Regions from separate parts of the Vibrio cyclitrophicus genome, predicted to be linked through region 2. Evidence: predicted binding sites of a transcription regulator. Region 2 holds the regulator's gene; the other holds the start of a gene.
The links. Region 2 encodes MetJ, which represses methionine synthesis genes. Its sites were predicted from a motif close to TTAGACNTNTANANGTCTAA; they were not measured.
Positions count from the first base shown of each region.

Region 1: the regulator MetJ is predicted to act here: its motif matches at 7,045-7,064, upstream of metE (5-methyltetrahydropteroyltriglutamate--homocysteine S-methyltransferase).

Region 1 covers NZ_AP025480.1:1,225,487-1,234,632, forward strand. Annotated here, with positions in the region: gene OCW38_RS05620 (benzoate/H(+) symporter BenE family transporter) at 1-1,201, opposite strand, end outside; gene OCW38_RS05625 (helix-turn-helix domain-containing protein) at 1,345-2,055, shown strand; gene OCW38_RS05630 (YgiQ family radical SAM protein) at 2,168-4,474, opposite strand; gene OCW38_RS05635 (hypothetical protein) at 4,806-5,486, shown strand; gene OCW38_RS05640 (DUF4250 domain-containing protein) at 5,602-5,802, shown strand; gene OCW38_RS05645 (LysR substrate-binding domain-containing protein) at 5,941-6,852, opposite strand; gene metE (5-methyltetrahydropteroyltriglutamate--homocysteine S-methyltransferase) at 7,134-9,146, shown strand, end outside.
Region 2 covers NZ_AP025480.1:252,430-261,575, reverse strand. Annotated here, with positions in the region: gene metF (methylenetetrahydrofolate reductase) at 1-655, opposite strand, end outside; gene OCW38_RS01165 (bifunctional aspartate kinase/homoserine dehydrogenase II) at 910-3,321, opposite strand; gene OCW38_RS01160 (O-succinylhomoserine (thiol)-lyase) at 3,324-4,505, opposite strand; gene metJ (met regulon transcriptional regulator MetJ) at 4,714-5,034, shown strand; gene OCW38_RS01150 (malic enzyme-like NAD(P)-binding protein) at 5,334-6,623, opposite strand; gene rpmE (50S ribosomal protein L31) at 6,955-7,173, opposite strand; gene priA (primosomal protein N') at 7,505-9,146, shown strand, end outside.

The sequences.
Region 1 (9,146 bases), 970 kb from region 2:
TTCCTGTGTTTGCCCGTTTGGGCTGGGTTTGTTTTGTTTTAGCGACTTCTAACTGCCAGTTTTTGATTGTGTAGCAAATTAAACCTAAACAAAGCCCCCAAAATGCGCTGGCGACTCCGGCAAAGTTAATCCCAGATGCGGTCAGTAAAAAAGTGAATAACGCCGCTTCTCTATGTGTTTCATCCGAAAGTGCGGTTGTTAAGCTGTTAGCCAATGTCGGTAGCAAAGCTAGCCCAGCGATAGCTACGATGATGGATTGAGGAACAGACGAAAACAGAGAGACAAAGGTTGTTCCGAATACTCCTGCCAATAAATAGAAACCGCCTACAGCTAAAGCCGCTTTGTAGCGGCTCTTCGGGTTCGGATCCGCGTTTGGGCTCATACATATTGCCCCTGTCAGTGCCGATAAATTAAAAGCAAAACCGCCAAATGGCGCAAGCAATAAACCGGTAACGCCTGTTGTGGTTATAATTCGAGATGCTGGTGGGTTATAACCATTGGCTTTTAATACGGCGAAACCCGGTAAGTTCTGGGATGCCATTGTCACAATAAATAGGGGAATCCCTACACTCAATAAAGATGACCAGTCAAAATCGGGTGTGATGAACATAGGTTGAGTCAGCGTTAAGTTCACATTCGATAAATCCAACTTTCCCGCGATGCCACTCATCATGGCTGCGAGTAGTAGAATAAAAGGTATCAAAAGATTCCCAAACCTAGGTTTAGCGAGAATATAAGCGGCTAGCATAGTGCTGATGATGACAGCTTCTTGAGACATAGAAGAAAACATTCCGATGCCAAACATCCACAACACACCCGCTAACATTGCAGAGGCGATTGACGTAGGTATTCGCTTAAGAAGTGTTTCAAAAACCCCTGTTAGACCTGTAATGGTGATGAGGAGCGAACTAAATAGGAAGATCGCGACGGCTTGTTCTACGGTGAGTCCATCCAGCGATGAGATGAGTAAAGCCGCACCCGGTGTAGACCAAGCCGTCACAATCGGTTGCTTATATCGCCATGACAGTAGAAGAGTTGACATGCCCATACCTATTCCAAGTGCCCAAAACCAAGATGCAATTTGCTCTTGATTCGCGCCAGCACTGCTAGCAGCTTGGAAAATGATCGCCGCCGCACTCGCATAACCGATAAATACTGCAATGAAACCAGTACTGATATGAGAAAACTTAACTTGATCCATATTCACCACTCTCGTTGTGCGTTATAACATACATAGGAGTAACTTAGCACTTGTGCGTTATAGCGCACAAGTGCTATTTGTATAAACTTGTTCGTAATAGCTATTCGTAACAATTTAATATACGAGCAAACTCAAATAGGTAGATGAACGAAAACATGTCGAAAAACGTGAATACAGAAGACCGCTTGAATGTAATGGGTAGCCTGAATGCCGAAGGTCGTTTGAAAGCAGATGAAGTTTCGAATGCAGGAGAAGCTTTAAGTGTACAAAATAACTTGAACGTGAAAACCGAATTGCAGGTAAGCCAAAATCTAAAGCGGATTCGTAAAGAAAAAGGATGGAGCCTCGATGCGACCGCGAAAGCGACTGGGGTAAGCAAAGCTATGCTTGGTCAGATTGAGCGTGGTGAGTCTAGTCCAACGGTCGCAAAACTATGGCAAATAGCTACTGGGTTTAATGTGTCATTCTCAAGTTTGATTTTGCCTTCTTCAAACAACGAACTGGTGAGCTTGTTCCGAGATGCGAATATATTACGCGACGAAAGCTTGAAGGACGGTTTCTCGGTAAGTGTTGTGTTCCCTTTTGAGCCATCTGTAGGCTTCGAATTGTATGAGCTTAGGTTGGCAGAAAACTATCAACATTTCTCTGAACCTCATAGTGCCGGTGTGACGGAGCATATTTTGTGTATTTCAGGTCAAATGGCGGTTTTCTTTGATGATAGTTGGCATGAGTTAAGCTCGGGACAAGCCGTTCGTTTTAATGCAGAACAGCGTCATGGTTATAAAAATACAGGGCAAGAAAAAGCCATTTTCCACAATATTATCCATTACCCTAATCAATGGCAGCGGTCATAGTTGGTGGTACTTAAGATAATGTCGTCATGTTTCAAGATACAAAAAAGCGCAGCTAAATAGCTGCGCTTTTTATTAATATGATAACCAAGTAAATGAAGTCGCTATAGCTATATTAACGCTGTGTTGCGCGTTGGCGATTCTTGCCGTTACTCGCAGGTTTACCACCTTGACCATTGCCCGCTTTACTGCGGTTTGGCTTGCTATTTCCGCCGCTATTGCCTTGCGATTGCTGGCTACCAGGGGCTTTTTTGATGAAGCCAGTCGCTGGTTTATTACCATTACCGTTCTGTTTTCCGTTGCCCTGATTGCCGTTGTTTTGGCTACCTGTTGGCTTCTTACCACCCGGTTTAGGCTTATTGCCACCAGGCTTAGAATGGTTACGTGGGCTTTCGCCGCCAAGACCCGGTTGAGCTTTACTGTGCTTAGTTGCAAAACGTTGTGAGCCGTGACGACCAGATTTACGACGTTGTGCCGGTGTTTGCGTATCAAAGTCTTCTGCGGGTACTAGGCAGTTTGCTTTGTCACCAATTAGGTGCTGTTTACCCATGCTGATCAGCGCTTCACGGATGATTTTCCAGTTTTCAGGATCGTGGTAACGAAGCAGGGCTTTATGTAGACGACGTTGACGATCACCTTTCGGTACAGGAACATCTTCACGCTTTTTATATTTCACGCGTTTCAGAGGGTTAGTCTCTGAGTAGTACATCGACGTTGCATTACACATTGGCGATGGATAGAAGTTCTGTACTTGGTCACACTCGTAGTTGTGCTTTTTAAGCCACATTGCAAGGTTAAGCATATCTTCATCTTCTGTGCCCGGGTGAGCAGAGATGAAGTAAGGAATTAAGTACTGTTTCTTACCGGCTTCAGCGCTGTACTTCTCGAACATCTCTTTGAAACGATCGTAAGTGCCCATACCCGGCTTCATCATCAGATCCAGCGGGCCTTTTTCAGTATGCTCTGGAGCAATCTTCAAGTAACCACCAACGTGGTGAGTCACAAGCTCACGAACGTATTCTGGAGATTCAATCGCTAAGTCGTAACGTACACCAGAAGCGATCATGATCTTCTTAACGCCCGGTACTTTTCTCGCAGAGCGGTACAGGTCGATGGTGTGTTGATGGTCTGTGTTTAGCTTTTCACAGATTTTCGGGAACACGCATGATGGACGACGACAGTTAATTTCTGCTTTTGGATCTGAACAACCTAAACGGTACATGTTCGCCGTTGGGCCGCCCAAGTCAGAAATAGTACCTGTGAAGCCCGGTACTTTATCTTTAATGTCTTCGATTTCATCCAAGATAGATTCTTTCGAACGGTTCTGAATGATACGACCTTCGTGCTCTGTGATTGAACAGAAAGAACAACCACCAAAACAACCACGCATGATGTTAACCGAGGTTTTGATCATGTCGTATGCAGGGATTTTCGCTTTGCCGTACATAGGGTGCGGAACACGCTTATAAGCAAGGCCAAACACGTAGTCCATCTCTTCTGTGGTCAATGGAATTGGCGCTTGGTTAACCCAAAGTTCGCGATCTCCGTGACGTTGGATTAGAGCTCGACCTGAGTACGGGTTTGTCTCAAGGTGCAGAATACGGCTAGCGTGAGCGTAAAGAATACGGTCATTGTTTAGCTTTTCGTAGCCTGGGATACGAACCGCTGTTGTTTTTGCATCGTGGCGAGAAGGACGAATCGTAATCGGTTGTGCTTTTACTTCTTCTTTTTCGTCTTTCTTGGTATCACACTGCGTTTCAACTTCGTATGGGTTAACCGGAACATACGCTTTGTTCGGTTTTTCGATACGAGAAGAGTCAATGATCTTGAAGCCTTCAGGGGCTGCAGCAATATTGATTGCAGTACCACGGATATTCGTTAGCGTAGACATGTCTTCGCCATCAGCAATGCGGTGCGCGACTTCAACCAGTGCACGCTCAGCGTTACCAAAAAGAAGAATGTCAGCTTTTGCATCAAACAATACAGAGCGACGAACTTTATCTGACCAGTAATCGTAATGAGCTACGCGACGTAAGCTTGCTTCAATACCACCAAGCACGATTGGCGTGCCTTTGTAGGCTTCGCGACAACGCTGAGAGTAAACCAGAGTTGCACGGTCAGGACGTTTACCACCTTCGTTATTTGGCGTGTAAGCATCATCGTGACGTAATTTGCGATCAGAGGTGTAGCGGTTGATCATGGAGTCCATGTTACCCGCGGTGATGCCGAAGAATAGGTTAGGTTTTCCTAGCTTCATGAATGCATCTTTATTATCCCACTTAGGCTGGGCGATAATGCCGACGCGGAAACCTTGAGCTTCAAGAAGGCGGCCGATGATAGCCATACCAAAGCTCGGGTGATCGACATACGCGTCACCTGTTACAATAATAATGTCACAGCTATCCCATCCAAGAGCATCCATCTCCTTTCTACTGGTCGGTAAAAAGGGTGCAGTTCCGTAGCACTCGGCCCAGTATTTTTTGTGTTCGTGAATAGGAGTGATATCGCTGTACATATTTCAACCTCTGATTTTTGAGGCGGGAATTATAGCGGCATGAGACTAGACTAGCCAGTAGAACATGCCCCTGTTAGTTCTGATGTCTTTCGTCATTTTGGTCATGTAACTGACAAAAGAGCCATACAACATCATAGTTTAAGCTTTGAGTAACGTCGCTAATTTGTGATTTTGATTAGTGTTCGCAGCAGTTTTTGATATTATTCGGCGAAAATAAGTCTGAATAAGTAGATCCACAATGGTCGAAACGTTATTAGTACAATTTGCTCCGATGCTTCTAGGAGCCCAACTGATCTTAACTCTCATCTTGGTGAAAGGAGATATCTGCCCAGGACAGCGTGGTCGTATCCACAAGATGTTACCTGCGATTGGCGTGCTTTGGCTTGCTGTTGCTTCTGTAAAAATTGAAGCCTTTCTGGTCGTGTTCGCGATCTTTTATTTCTATTCTCAAGTTCAAACCAAGAAGACTCGCGATTCTGGTCCTATCTGGGTGATGTACTTGGCCTGTGGTTTAGCGTTGTCATATGTTGCTATACAAGCGACTGAGCAAGCAACCGCTGTTGGTATCATTACTACTTTGCTGCTAGTGGTACTGTTAGGAGCAGCGTTTGGCCATCTACTACTGACGATTGCAAGGACACGGTTGCAGGCATTTCATCGAGTGCTTCCTGTTGTGGGCGTGCTAACCGGTATGTTGGTAGTACTGGCGACCGTCGTGAGTGTTTACTCTTTGTCTGAAGCTCAATTAGAACCTGTGATTTCCACTTTGCTATTTAGTTTTGCTTTGTTGATCTCCTCAATCGTGGTGTGGTGTTGGCATTTACTGTTCGCAAGAACGCCTGAAAAGCTTCAACTGAGTATTTCGTTGTTGATGTTATTGGTGGCCGTTGTGGGTTTAACGCCAGTTTGGGCGCTTTAATCACGCACTTTCATTAATTACGTATTCTTGTTAAGAAGTGTGATCTGTTTTTTAGCGTGACGTTGGTAAGCGTTCTAAACTTAACTCTAGTCAGTGTGTTCGTAAGGAGTACGAGATGGATTTAAGCAACGTCAAAGGTTTCGATAGCATTATTTTGCTAGGAATCGTTAATGAAAAACTTCGCCTAGAATGCGATAGCTTTGAAGAGCTGATCAGCATGTATGAAATGGATACAGAAAGTGTTGTGGGTAAGCTCGATATGCTTGGCTATCAATACGATCCATTGACTAACCAGTTTAAGTCTTACTCGAGATAAGCTAAAGATTAGCGCATCTTTTATCGAAAATGACATGCATCGCGTGTTGTGGGTGTTGAGAGAAAAAAAGTCACAGATTATCTGTGACTTTTTTGTTTCTGACGAATCGATCGAGCTTAACTTAGCCATAAATCATCTTTAAACGACCTCTATGCCATCTAAGTGACTCTTACTTTGCTGTCTTGCCGTGCTAAAGAAAGCTTGCAGGTAACGTTTATCTTTCTCAGAGTTTCTTACCGCTGCGAACAGTCTTCTTGATAGTCCTTTGCCTAATGGCTTGCTGGCAATCAGCCCTTGTCTTGAGAATTCACTGATCGCCCAGTTTGGTAGAGCCGCTACTCCCAAACCTGCTGATACCATTTGAACTAGCATTAACGTGTTGTCCGCTTGTTTCCACTTTTTAGGTTCTACACCCGCAGGCTGTAAAAAGTGCTTCACGACATCTAAACGCTGTTTTTGAACAGGGTAGGTGAGCATGGTGAGATCGCTAAGATCTTGCGGTTCAATGCTCGCTCTTTCTGCCAAAGGTGAGTTGATTGCGGTGATCAAACGCATCTCAAAATCAAAGAGTGGTTCGTAGTGAACCTCAGAGCGAGGCTGTATATCAGAGGTGATCACCAAATCTAGCTCGCCTGCCATTAGCGCGGGTAGCGGCTCAAACCCAAAGCCTGACGAGAAATCTAGCGTTACGCTTGGCCAAGCCACTTGATATTCCTTCAAAGCAGGCATTAACCATTGGAAGCATGAGTGACATTCAATCGCCATGTGCAAACGACCATTCACATCCTCTTTCAGGCTCGCGAGTTCGTTCTCCGCTTTAGCTATTCTTGGCTGTATCTCATCGGCAAGCCTAAGCAAAATCTCACCTTCAGAGGTGAACTTAACTGGTCTAGTTTTACGTAGGAAAAGCTGACCACCGATACGCGCCTCAAGGTCTTTCAGTTGGTGAGAAAGCGCCGACTGAGTCAAGTGAAGAGAAGTTGCCGTCGCTGTTAGCGAGCCGCTGTCTCTTAAGGTAGTCAATGTTCGAAGGTGTTTAAGCTCTATCATGAGTTTTCCTCATATTCCCTAAGCCAATTCAATATTTCTTAATAATCACCCTACGGGGTTTTCTTTCATTTGTAAACGTCTAGATGTCCAGATGGATTTGATTTTTTCAGCTTTAGATTATTCAAGATGAATATTTTTAATAAACAAGATGAATATTTGGACGTTGTTCATCGTTCAGATTAGGGAGATAGTTTAGCCATCCAGACGCCTTATAAAGAACTTAAACCATAAGCTAGGCTGTTTGATCGAACACTAAAAATTATTGAATAAGGAACAGGTTCATGACTACGACAACGCATATTTTAGGCTACCCACGTATCGGCGAAAAACGCGAACTCAAATTCACTTTAGAAAAATACTGGCGCGGTGAGATTAGCCAATCAGATTTAAAGCAACTCGGTAGCGAACTAAGAAATCGTAACTGGAATGTACAAGCTGACGCGAATCTTAGCTTTGCAACTGCGGGTGACTTCGCATGGTACGACCATGTATTAACAACGACTTTACTTCTAGGCCACGTACCAAAGCGCCATACTGGTGGTTCTGAAGATGAAAAATCCTTCCCAGATTTAGATACTTTGTTCCGTGTGGGGCGTGGTCAATCTCAGGTTCAGTCGACTTGTTGCGGTGGTACGCATACGTCTAGTGACGGCACTAAAGATAGCTCTGCGGCTTCTGATATGACTAAGTGGTTCAACACCAACTACCATTACATTGTGCCTGAGTTCAGCAAAGACGATTCCTTTGAAGTGAGCTGGCCACAACTGTTTGACGAAGTGAGTGAAGCGATAAAATCCGGGCATAAGGTGAAGCCAGTTTTGTTAGGCCCGTTATCTTATTTATATCTTGGTAAAGAAGTGGAGGAGGGTTTTGATCGTTTATCTCTTCTTCCGCGCCTTCTTACCGCTTACCAAGCAATTTTGGCAAAACTCGCTAAGTTGGGGGTTGAGTGGGTTCAAATCGATGAACCAATTCTTTCTCTTGAGCTTGAGAGTCAATGGGCAGATTCATTCAAGTTGGCGTATCAAGTGATTCAAGGTGATGTAAAACTGTTGCTCACTACTTATTTTGATTCGGTGACTGATACCTTAGATAAGATAGTAGAGCTACCAGTTAATGGCCTACATATCGACTTAGCAGCAGCACCACAGCAACTTGATGAAGTAGTGGGTAAGTTACCTGAACACTGGGTACTTTCAGCAGGGGTGATTAATGGACGAAACGTTTGGCGAGCTGATTTAGCCGCTCAACTAGAGTTACTACAACCAGTGAAAGAGAAGCTAGGAGACAAACTTTGGGTAGCAAGTTCATGTTCACTTTTGCATAGTCCAGTCGACCTTGAGTTAGAAGATTCACTCAGCGATGAAGTGAAGAGTTGGTTTGCTTTCGCGAAACAGAAAGTGACCGAGGTGAGTATATTGGGTGCGGCACTAGACGGTAACCACAATGCTATCTTGGCGTGTGAAACCTACAGCCAGCCGATTGTTGCACGCAAGAGCGCGACTCATGTGAATAAGCCGCAGGTTCAAGCTCGTATTAACACCATTACCAAAACCCTAACCGAGCGAAGTGCTCCTTATGCCGAACGCGCTTCACATCAGTCTGAGGTGTTAGGTTTACCATTATTGCCAACCACAACAATTGGTTCATTTCCACAAACCGGAGAGATCCGTGTTCAGCGTAGTGCTTACCGCACTGGCAAACTGAGTGAAGCGGAATACAACACCGCGTTGAAAGGTCATATTGCGGATGCGGTTAAACGACAAGAAGCACTTGATTTGGATGTACTGGTTCATGGTGAAGCTGAACGTAATGATATGGTGGAGTACTTTGCTGAAAATCTAGCAGGCTTCCAAACTACCAAATTTGGTTGGGTACAAAGTTATGGCTCTCGTTGCGTGAAACCTGCGATTGTGGTTGCGGATATCGAGCGTGAAAAACCAATGACGGTGGAATGGTCGACCTATGCTCAATCTCTGACTTCAAAGCAGATGAAAGGCATGCTAACTGGGCCTGTTACTATCTTGTGTTGGACATTCCCACGTGAAGATATTTCACGCAAAGAGATAACCAATCAACTGGCGTTTGCGTTGCGAGATGAGGTGTCTGATTTGCAAGACGCAGGTATCAACATTATTCAAATTGATGAGCCTGCCATTCGTGAAGGTTTGCCATTGAAAAAGCGTGACCATGCAGAATACTTAGAGTGGGCAGTGGATGCCTTTAAGATTTCAGCTGCGAGTGCTAAACCAGAAACTCAGATTCACACCCACATGTGTTACAGCGAGTTCAAC
Region 2 (9,146 bases):
GCTTGAAGTTAGAAACAGGTAAGATGCCCGGTACGATTTCAACATCGATACCTGCCGCCACACAGCGATCACGGAAACGTAAGTAACTTTCTACATCAAAAAAGAATTGCGTGATGGCACGGTTAGCGCCAGCATCCACTTTACGCTTCAGGTTAATAAGGTCTGATTGAGCACTTTTTGCTTCAGGGTGAACCTCAGGGAAAGCTGCAACAGAGATATCAAAGTCGTGGCGAGATTTAAGCAGCTCAACCAAGTCAGATGCATACATATCTGGAGCGCCACCGCCTGCTGGGATATCACCACGCAACGCAACAATGCTCTCAATGCCATTTGCCCAGTAATCATCAGCAATTTGAATCAGCTCTTCACGGCTAGCATCAATACACGTTAAGTGTGGTGCAGCAATTAGGCCTGTTTGGTTCTTAATTTCTTTAATAATTGAGTGGGTACGATCACGCTCACCCGAGTTTGCACCGTAGGTTACTGATACAAATTTTGGTTGGAGTGTTTTAAGACGGTGAACAGAATTCCACAAGGTCTCTTCCATCTTCTCACTGCTTGGTGGAAAAAACTCAAATGACACATTGATGCTGTCAGAAAGCTCAGCGATATTCTGATTTAAAGCGTCGATATGGCCTGCGTGTGTGTATCCCATCTTACTCTCCCTGTGGCAAAAACAACCACTAAAACTCAAATCCTTAAACGACGTTTAGACGTCTATATGTCTGTAGAATGTATTGAATACGATTTAATGTCAATAGATCCATTATGAATTTTTCTCAAGTAGATCGTGAGAAAAACTCAAGTCGATAGGTGAGTTGCCAAGAAGAAATAATGTAAAAAAAAGGCTGAAAAACACATCGTGCTTCCAGCCTTATTTATCTTAGTGAATAGTATGCTATTTAGAATTTAAAACAGGCTAGACATTCTGTTTAGATCAGATTGAATTGCACCTGCCGTCACTTCACGCCCCGCTCCTGGGCCACGAATAACCAATGGATTATCTTTGTACCATTTGCTCTCAATCGCAAAGATGTTATCGCAAGGCAGTAAGTTAGCCAGCGCATGCTCTTTCGACAACGCCTCCACACCGACCGTTGCCTTGCCGTTCTTCTCTAAACGCGCTACGTAACGTAAAACCTTCTGCTGAGAGTGCGCTTTTTCTAAACGCTCGGCCAGTTCTTCACTCAACACAGAAGCCTTATCAAAGAAATCATCCACTGATAAATCTTGCAGCGCTTCAGGTACTAGCGATTCGACTTTTACGTTTTCAGGCTCGATCTCTAAACCAGATTCACGCGCTAGAATCACCAACTTACGCATTACGTCTGAACCATCTAAGTCAGCACGTGGGTCTGGTTCAGTAAGGCCTTGTTGCCATGCTAAGTCGACCAACTCACTGAACGGTACTGTGCCATCAAACTGTTGGAACAACCAAGACAACGTGCCTGAGAAAATGCCAGACAACGCAATGATGTCATCGCCACTCTCACGCAGGTCGCGTACCGTGTGGTTAATCGGCAAACCTGCACCAACGGTCGCGTTGTATAACCAGTGACGGCTGATCTTAGCAAACGCATCTTGCACCTGATGGTAATACTCACTTGATGCAGAGCCTGCAACCTTGTTGGCCGAGATCAAATGAATGCCTTGTTGTGCGATTTGCAGATATTTTGCTGCAAGCACTGGGCTCGCTGTAACATCAAGAACCACCGCTTCATCGTAACCCTGAATCGAACCTAAGCGCTCTAACCAATCGTTACCATTATTAGCAATCGCTTCATCATCAAAACGCTTACTAACAGACGTCGCATCAATGCCTTGATCGTCGAACCAATAGGTTTGGCTATCAACCACCGCAACCAACTCAAAGTTCATTCCACGACGCTTTTCAAGTTCAGCCTTTTGCTCAACAAACAGGCTTAACCAACTTGAACCAATGTTGCCCTTACCACATAAGGCAATCGCCACACGCTTCTGTGCTTGAAACAATTGAGAATGAATGCCTTTCACTAAGCTTGAGGTTTCACTCTTACGAATCACTGCGACCAAGCTTAAGCCTGAATTCGCTTCTGAGATAAATTCAACCGGTGAGCTCTTTAGTTGCTGGTAGAAGCCGTAGCAATGGTTCGGGTTTTTAGTCACACCCGCACCCACTGCAGCAATCAGAGAGAAACCTTCCTTTAGTTTGATTTCAGCTTCAATCGCATGGTCTTGTAGGTATTCCAGAGCACCACCAGCGATCTCTTCTGTGTAAGCAAGACGCAAGCAATGTTGATCCGGTTCAAGTTCATAAGCAAGTGGCTCTAGTTGAGCACGCTTAAGACCTTCCAACACTTCACTTTCTAGACGGTCGAAATCATGTCCGTGACCAAACGTCAGTTGCACGATAAGAACTTCATCTAAAGAGGTAATAATTTTTGCACCACGACCTGAAGCCAGTACTCGCTCTATCTGTGTAGAGCCCGCCTCTGGCTGGTAACTGCAGCGTAAGCTCAGATCCATAGCACTTTGAGCCACAGGTTGTAGCGTTCGGCTATGAAGCACAGGAGCCGCTAGACGAGCCAGTTCACTCGCTTCATCAAGACGAAGTAAAGGTAACAAACACGCATCTGAAACTAAACGAGGATCAGCGCTGTATACACCAGCCACGTCACTCCAAATCGTTACGCGTTCAACTTCTGCCAAAGCACCAATCACGGTCGCCGAGTAATCCGAACCGTTGCGGCCGAGCAGCACTGTTTCGCCCTCGCAGTTCTGAGCCATAAAGCCAGTAATCACTACACGGCAATGCGTATGCTGAGCCAAAACTTCTTTAATCAGAGGGTAAGAACGTGCGCGATCAACTTCAGGTTGAGCGCCCACTTCTGCTCGTAAAAAAGCACGCGCATCTTGAGCGACGGCTTGTAAATCATTTTGGCACAACAAAGCCGCCAACAAGCGTGAAGACCAAACTTCGCCATGACCAAGCACTTGCGCTTTTTGCACTTCACTTAGAGGAGCAGTTAACTCTCCTAAAGCGGTGAATTCTTGTTGGATGGTTGCCGTTAGTTGCACTGCGAGCTCACCTTCAAGAAGCACTTCAATCAGCTCTAGTTGGAACTGACGAAGAGTTTGTAGGCACTCATGGGCAATACGACCATCTTTATCGAGAGCTTCAACAAACTCTATCAAGCGGTTGGTTGTTTTACCTGCGGCAGATACCACAACCAAATCGGTTGCTGATGAATATTCTCTAAGAATGTTCACAACGCGTTGGTAACATTCAGGGTTCGCTAAGCTGCTACCACCAAATTTATGTAGCTGGCGAAAGGTTGTCATTATTAACCCTCCCCTTCAGCGATAAAGCGTTTTGTCTTTTCAAAGGCTTGCTTGAGATCGTCAATCAAATCTTCAGCGTCTTCTAAACCAACCGAAAGGCGTAATAGTTGCTGAGAGATCCCCGCTTCTGCCAAGGCTTCTTCACCCATTGCACGGTGAGTCATCGACGCAGGGTGACAAATCAAGCTTTCAACACCGCCCAAAGACTCAGCTAAAGAGAACAGCGCTAACTCGCCAACAAAGTATTTAAGCGCCTCAAATGAGCCTGAAAATTCAAAGCTCAGCATTGAACCAAAGCCAGACTGCTGTTTCTTCGCAATATCATGACCTGGGTGGTCAGATAAACTTGGGTGATAAATAGTGCCAACAAGATCTTGCTGCTGTAGCGAAGTTAAGATTTCACGCGAGCTCTCTTCATGAACACGCATACGAGCCCCAAGCGTACGAATACCACGTAGCGTCATGTAGCTATCAAACGGTGTGCCGGTCGCACCGATGCAGTTGCCCCACCAAGCTAACTCTTCAGCGTGCTCTTCCGTCTTGGTAACGACCACACCACCAATCACGTCTGAGTGACCATTAATGAATTTCGTTGTTGAGTGGATAACAAAATCGGCACCTAGCTCTAACGGCTTTTGGAACACAGGCGTCAAAAACGTATTATCAACAGCAACCAATGCACCCACTTCTTTTGCTTTACGGCAAGTTTCAGCAATATCAACCACGCGAACCAGTGGGTTCGATGGAGTCTCTAATAAGATCAGCTTAGGCTTAAGTGCGATCGCCGCATCTAGCGCAGCTTGATCCGATTGATCAACAAACAGCACTTTAAAATCGCCTTTAAGCGAACGCGTGTTAAATAGACGGTAAGTACCACCATAACAATCGTGTGGTGCGACAATAAGATCATCACCACCTAAGAAAGTAGACACCCATAAGTTAAGCGCCGACGTGCCACAGTTAGTCACAACGGCACCTTTACCAGACTCCAGTTCAAACAGAGCAGTTTCTAATAAACCACGGTTTGGGTTACCAGAACGGGTGTAATCGTACTTTGGCACTTCACCAAAAGCGGGAAAACCGTAGTTAGTCGACAGATAAATAGGTGGAACTACGGCATGATGTTGAGTGTCTGACTCGATGCCAGTACGTACGGCGATGGTTGCTGGCTTCCGGCTGCTCATAGGTGCTTCCTTACAAGTTTGGCGTCTGGGTATCACAGCAGCTTGTGGGGTTTTTGCGGCTGTGTTAGATATATGTTATTCACTTTACTTTCATAAACGTGAGACGTCAACACTTCTAGACGTCTATATGTCTTTGCTTATGGCAGTAAATCCCGCTAAAATCACCACTATTAATTTATTCTAACAACTAAAGTGATGAAGGTACGCAATGGCCGACTGGAATGGTGAATACATAAGCCCATATGCTGAGCATGGAAAGAAAAGCGAACAAGTAAAGAAAATTACAGTTTCTATCCCTCTAAAAGTGTTAAAGGTTCTCACTGACGAGCGTACTCGCCGCCAGATTAACAACCTACGCCATGCAACAAACAGTGAGCTACTGTGCGAAGCCTTTCTACATGCGTACACAGGCCAGCCACTGCCAACGGATGAAGACCTTCGTAAAGATCGCCCAGATGATATTCCTGCTGAAGTGAAAGAACTGATGACAGCAATGGGTATCGAGTTCGAAGCATTTGACGAAGAATAACAATAACTCAGTCGCTGCCTTCAGTATTGATCCGCTATAGCTGAACCCTATTTGTCACATCAGCCACTATCTTATCTAGGCGTGTGCTGTAAATGATAGACATAAAAAAACCGACTCCTGATGAGTCGGTTTTTTATTATTCTTTTTTGCTCAATCGAGCAACCGCTATAACAAGCGATTACGCCATCCAGTATCTATGCCATACGCTTTTATGCCATACGCTTTTATGCCATACGCTTTTATGCCATACGCTTTTATGCCATACGCTTTTATGCCATACGCTTTTATGCCATATGCTTTTATGCCATATAGTTAGCAGGCATCTCAATACGAGCTACGCCAGATTCAACTGCCGCTACGGCTACCGCTTTTGCTACACGAGGAAGTAGACGTGGGTCCATTGGCTTAGGAATGATGTAACCCTTACCGAACTTCAGTGCAGTCTCACCTGCAACTGCTAGTACTTCAGCTGGAACTTCTTCTTTCGCTAGTTCACGAATAGCTTTAACCGCCGCTAGCTTCATTTCGTCATTGATTTCGCTCGCACGTACGTCTAGTGCACCACGGAAAATGAATGGGAAACAAAGTACGTTGTTTACCTGGTTAGGGTAATCACTGCGGCCTGTACCCATAATTAGATCAGAACGAACTTCGTGAGCAAGCTGTGGCTTGATCTCTGGATCAGGGTTTGAACATGCAAACACAACTGGCTTATCAGCCATTAGCGTTAGTGCTTCTGCTGGTAGCAAATTAGGGCCCGATACGCCCAAGAAAAGATCAGCACCTTCAATAACATCTTCAAGCGTACGCTTGTCGGTGTTGTTTGCGAACAGTGCTTTGTACTCATTCAGGTCATCACGACGAGTGTGGATCACACCTTTACGATCAAGCATGTAGATCTTCTCACGCTGAGCGCCACACTTAATCAGTAATTCCATACAAGCAACTGCGGCTGCTCCAGCGCCTAAGCAAACGATCTTACACTCTTCGAGTTTTTTACCTTGAAGCTCGATTGCGTTCAGCATACCCGCGGCAGTTACAATCGCAGTACCATGTTGGTCATCGTGGAATACAGGTACATCACAACGCTCAATCAGGCGACGTTCAATTTCAAAACAGTCTGGTGCTTTGATGTCTTCTAGGTTAATACCGCCGAATGTATCTGCGATATTCGCAACCGTATCAACGAACTCATCGATTGTGCGGTGTTTTACTTCAATATCGATAGAATCTAAACCAGCAAAACGCTTAAACAGTAACGCTTTACCTTCCATAACAGGTTTAGAAGCAATAGGGCCAAGGTTACCTAAGCCAAGAATCGCGGTACCGTTAGAGATAACTGCAACCATGTTGCCTTTACCTGTGTACTTGTAAACGTTATCGACGTTCTGTGCGATCTCTCGGACTGGCTCAGCCACACCAGGACTGTATGCAAGTGCTAGGTCTTCTGCAGAGTTTGCAGGCTTCGTCAGTTCTACGGCAATTTTGCCAGGAATTGGGAACTCATGGTAATCAAGAGCTTGCTGACGGAATTGTTCTTGAGGCGATAATTCTTGAGAGGATTGAGCTTGGCTGCTGTCTTCAGACATAGGTGTAGGTTCCTAGGATATTATTATTTGGGGGATCTTGTTCATGTTAATGGATGTACTTCAAAGTTCCTAGATGGTTGAAGCCTCTGTCTCATTAAAAAACGAGATTTCACTACTAATAAGACCAGTGAGCAGTTGAATTTACTGTCGCTTGTTGCACTTTCGAGTAGATTTCAATCATGCATGATTCAGGCGGAACGATGAGAGTTAAGCTTAGTTGGCGAAAGAGTATAAGAATAGGTTAAGAACGGAATAATATTGATCTGTTTATCAAACGCCAGAAAACAAAAAAGGACACCGAAGTGTCCTTTTTGTTTCTAAATAGCGAGAATTACTTCTTGCTAGAAAGAGCACCGAAACGCTTGTTGAAGCGATCAACACGGCCGCCCGTATCTACGATACGTTGCTTACCAGTGTAGAATGGGTGACATTTGTCACATACGTCTAGGTGGATAGATTCTTTTGCAAGCGTTGAGTTGAACTCAAATGTGTTGCCGCAAGAACAAGTTGCAGTAACTGCTTTGTATTCTGGGTGGATTCCAGCTTTCATGGGATAACCTCAAGTAGGCCGTGTCGCTATACGATTCTAAGCCGCACACCACACGTAGTTAAAAAAATAAATAAAGACACCGCTGTATCACTAAATAGAGATAAAGCCATACCTTTAAGGCGCAGTATAGTAATGAATCTGTGAGATAGGATCAACTAATTTGATACATTTTTCACCAATCGTATCTTTATTTTCTACATCGAGTGGGATTTAGACGTGCTAGTTGGCTTCATACGCTAACTCAGCCTTCTCATCCAAACTGCTTCTCGAATTTAACTGGCTTATCCTTTAGACTGTTCGCTCTCGTCAACTCAGATAAAGCCGTCCCTTTATGCGTCCAATGATTGCCCGTGTGGCACTGCCTGTTCCACTCGACAAGCAGTTCGATTACAAGATTCCCAACCACCTATTTCCTATCATTGGCGGTCGAGTGTCTGTGCCATTCGGACGACAAACCTTAACTGGCATCGTCACGGCTCTGGTTAACGAATCAGAATTCGAGCTAGACAAGCTCAAGCCAATCAAAGCTTTATTAGATAACCAACCCGTTTGGCCAGAATCAGTCTACTCACTCTTAATGTGGTGTAGCCAGTTTTATCAGTATCCATTGGGTGAAACTTTGGCTAACGCTCTGCCAAGCGCTTTACGAAAAGGAAAAGCGGCCGACTTCGCAACACTTGTCGAGTGGCAACTGACCCCATCAGGTAGAGATCAGCTGATGCAAGGCTTTGGTCGTGCGGTCAAGCAAGCCAAAGTGATGCACATGCTTGAGCACGGTCCCGTTCCTCATCAAGAGTTCATCGATGAAGAAGTCGGTAGTGCTGTACTCAAGACACTCGAAGAAAAAGGTTGGATTGAATCTGCTGAGAAAAAACCGAAACGCCAACCGTGGTCAACTGACCTCGAAAACGACCAAGACAAACCTAAGCTCAACGAAGAGCAAGCTATCGCGATAGCAACGGTAAATAGCCAAACCGACTTTGGTTGCTTCTTATTAGAAGGTGTCACGGGCTCAGGTAAAACTGAAGTCTACCTTAATATGATCAAGCCGATTCTAGACCAAGGTAAACAAGCGTTAGTCTTGGTTCCTGAAATAGGCCTGACACCTCAAACGATTAACCGCTTTAAACGACGCTTTAATGTACCCGTTGAGGTCATCCATTCAGGGTTAAACGATTCTGAGCGATTGAATGCTTGGTTATCGGCGCGTGATAAAATTGCGGGTATCGTGATTGGTACACGCTCGGCTCTATTCACGCCTTTTGCCGATCTGGGCATCATTATTGTCGATGAAGAACATGATGCTTCATATAAACAGCAAGACAGCCTCCGCTACCACGCTCGTGATGTGGCGATCATGCGTGCTCACAAAGCACAGATTCCGGTTGTTCTTGGTTCAGCTACTCCGGCCTTTGAGACACTGCACAATGCTCAGATCGGTAAATACAGCTACCTCACTCTCACCTCACGCGCGGGGGTCGCTCTGCCGACCACCAATAAAGTATTGGATGTTAAGGGGGAATACCTAGAAAGCGGCTTATCTGCGTCGTTGATTGCAGAAATGCAAAGGCATCTCAAGGCGGGTAACCAAGTGATGTTGTTCCTCAACCGCCGTGGGTTTTCTCCAGCACTGATGTGTCACGATTGTGGTTGGACTGCAGAATGTAAACGCTGTGACGCTTACTACACCTATCACCAATACAGTAATGAGATGCGCTGCCACCATTGTGGTTCACAACAGCATATCGTACATAATTGCCAAGGCTGTGGTTCAGCGAACTTAGTAACCGTGGGTGTCGGTACCGAGCAACTAGAAGCTCAACTTGGCCAACTATTCCCTGAATACAAAACCATTCGCATTGATCGCGATAGTACTCGCCGTAAAGGCAGCCTAGAAAATGCATTAGAGTCGATTCGCAAAGGTGAATACCAAATCCTGATTGGTACACAGATGCTTGCTAAAGGGCATCACT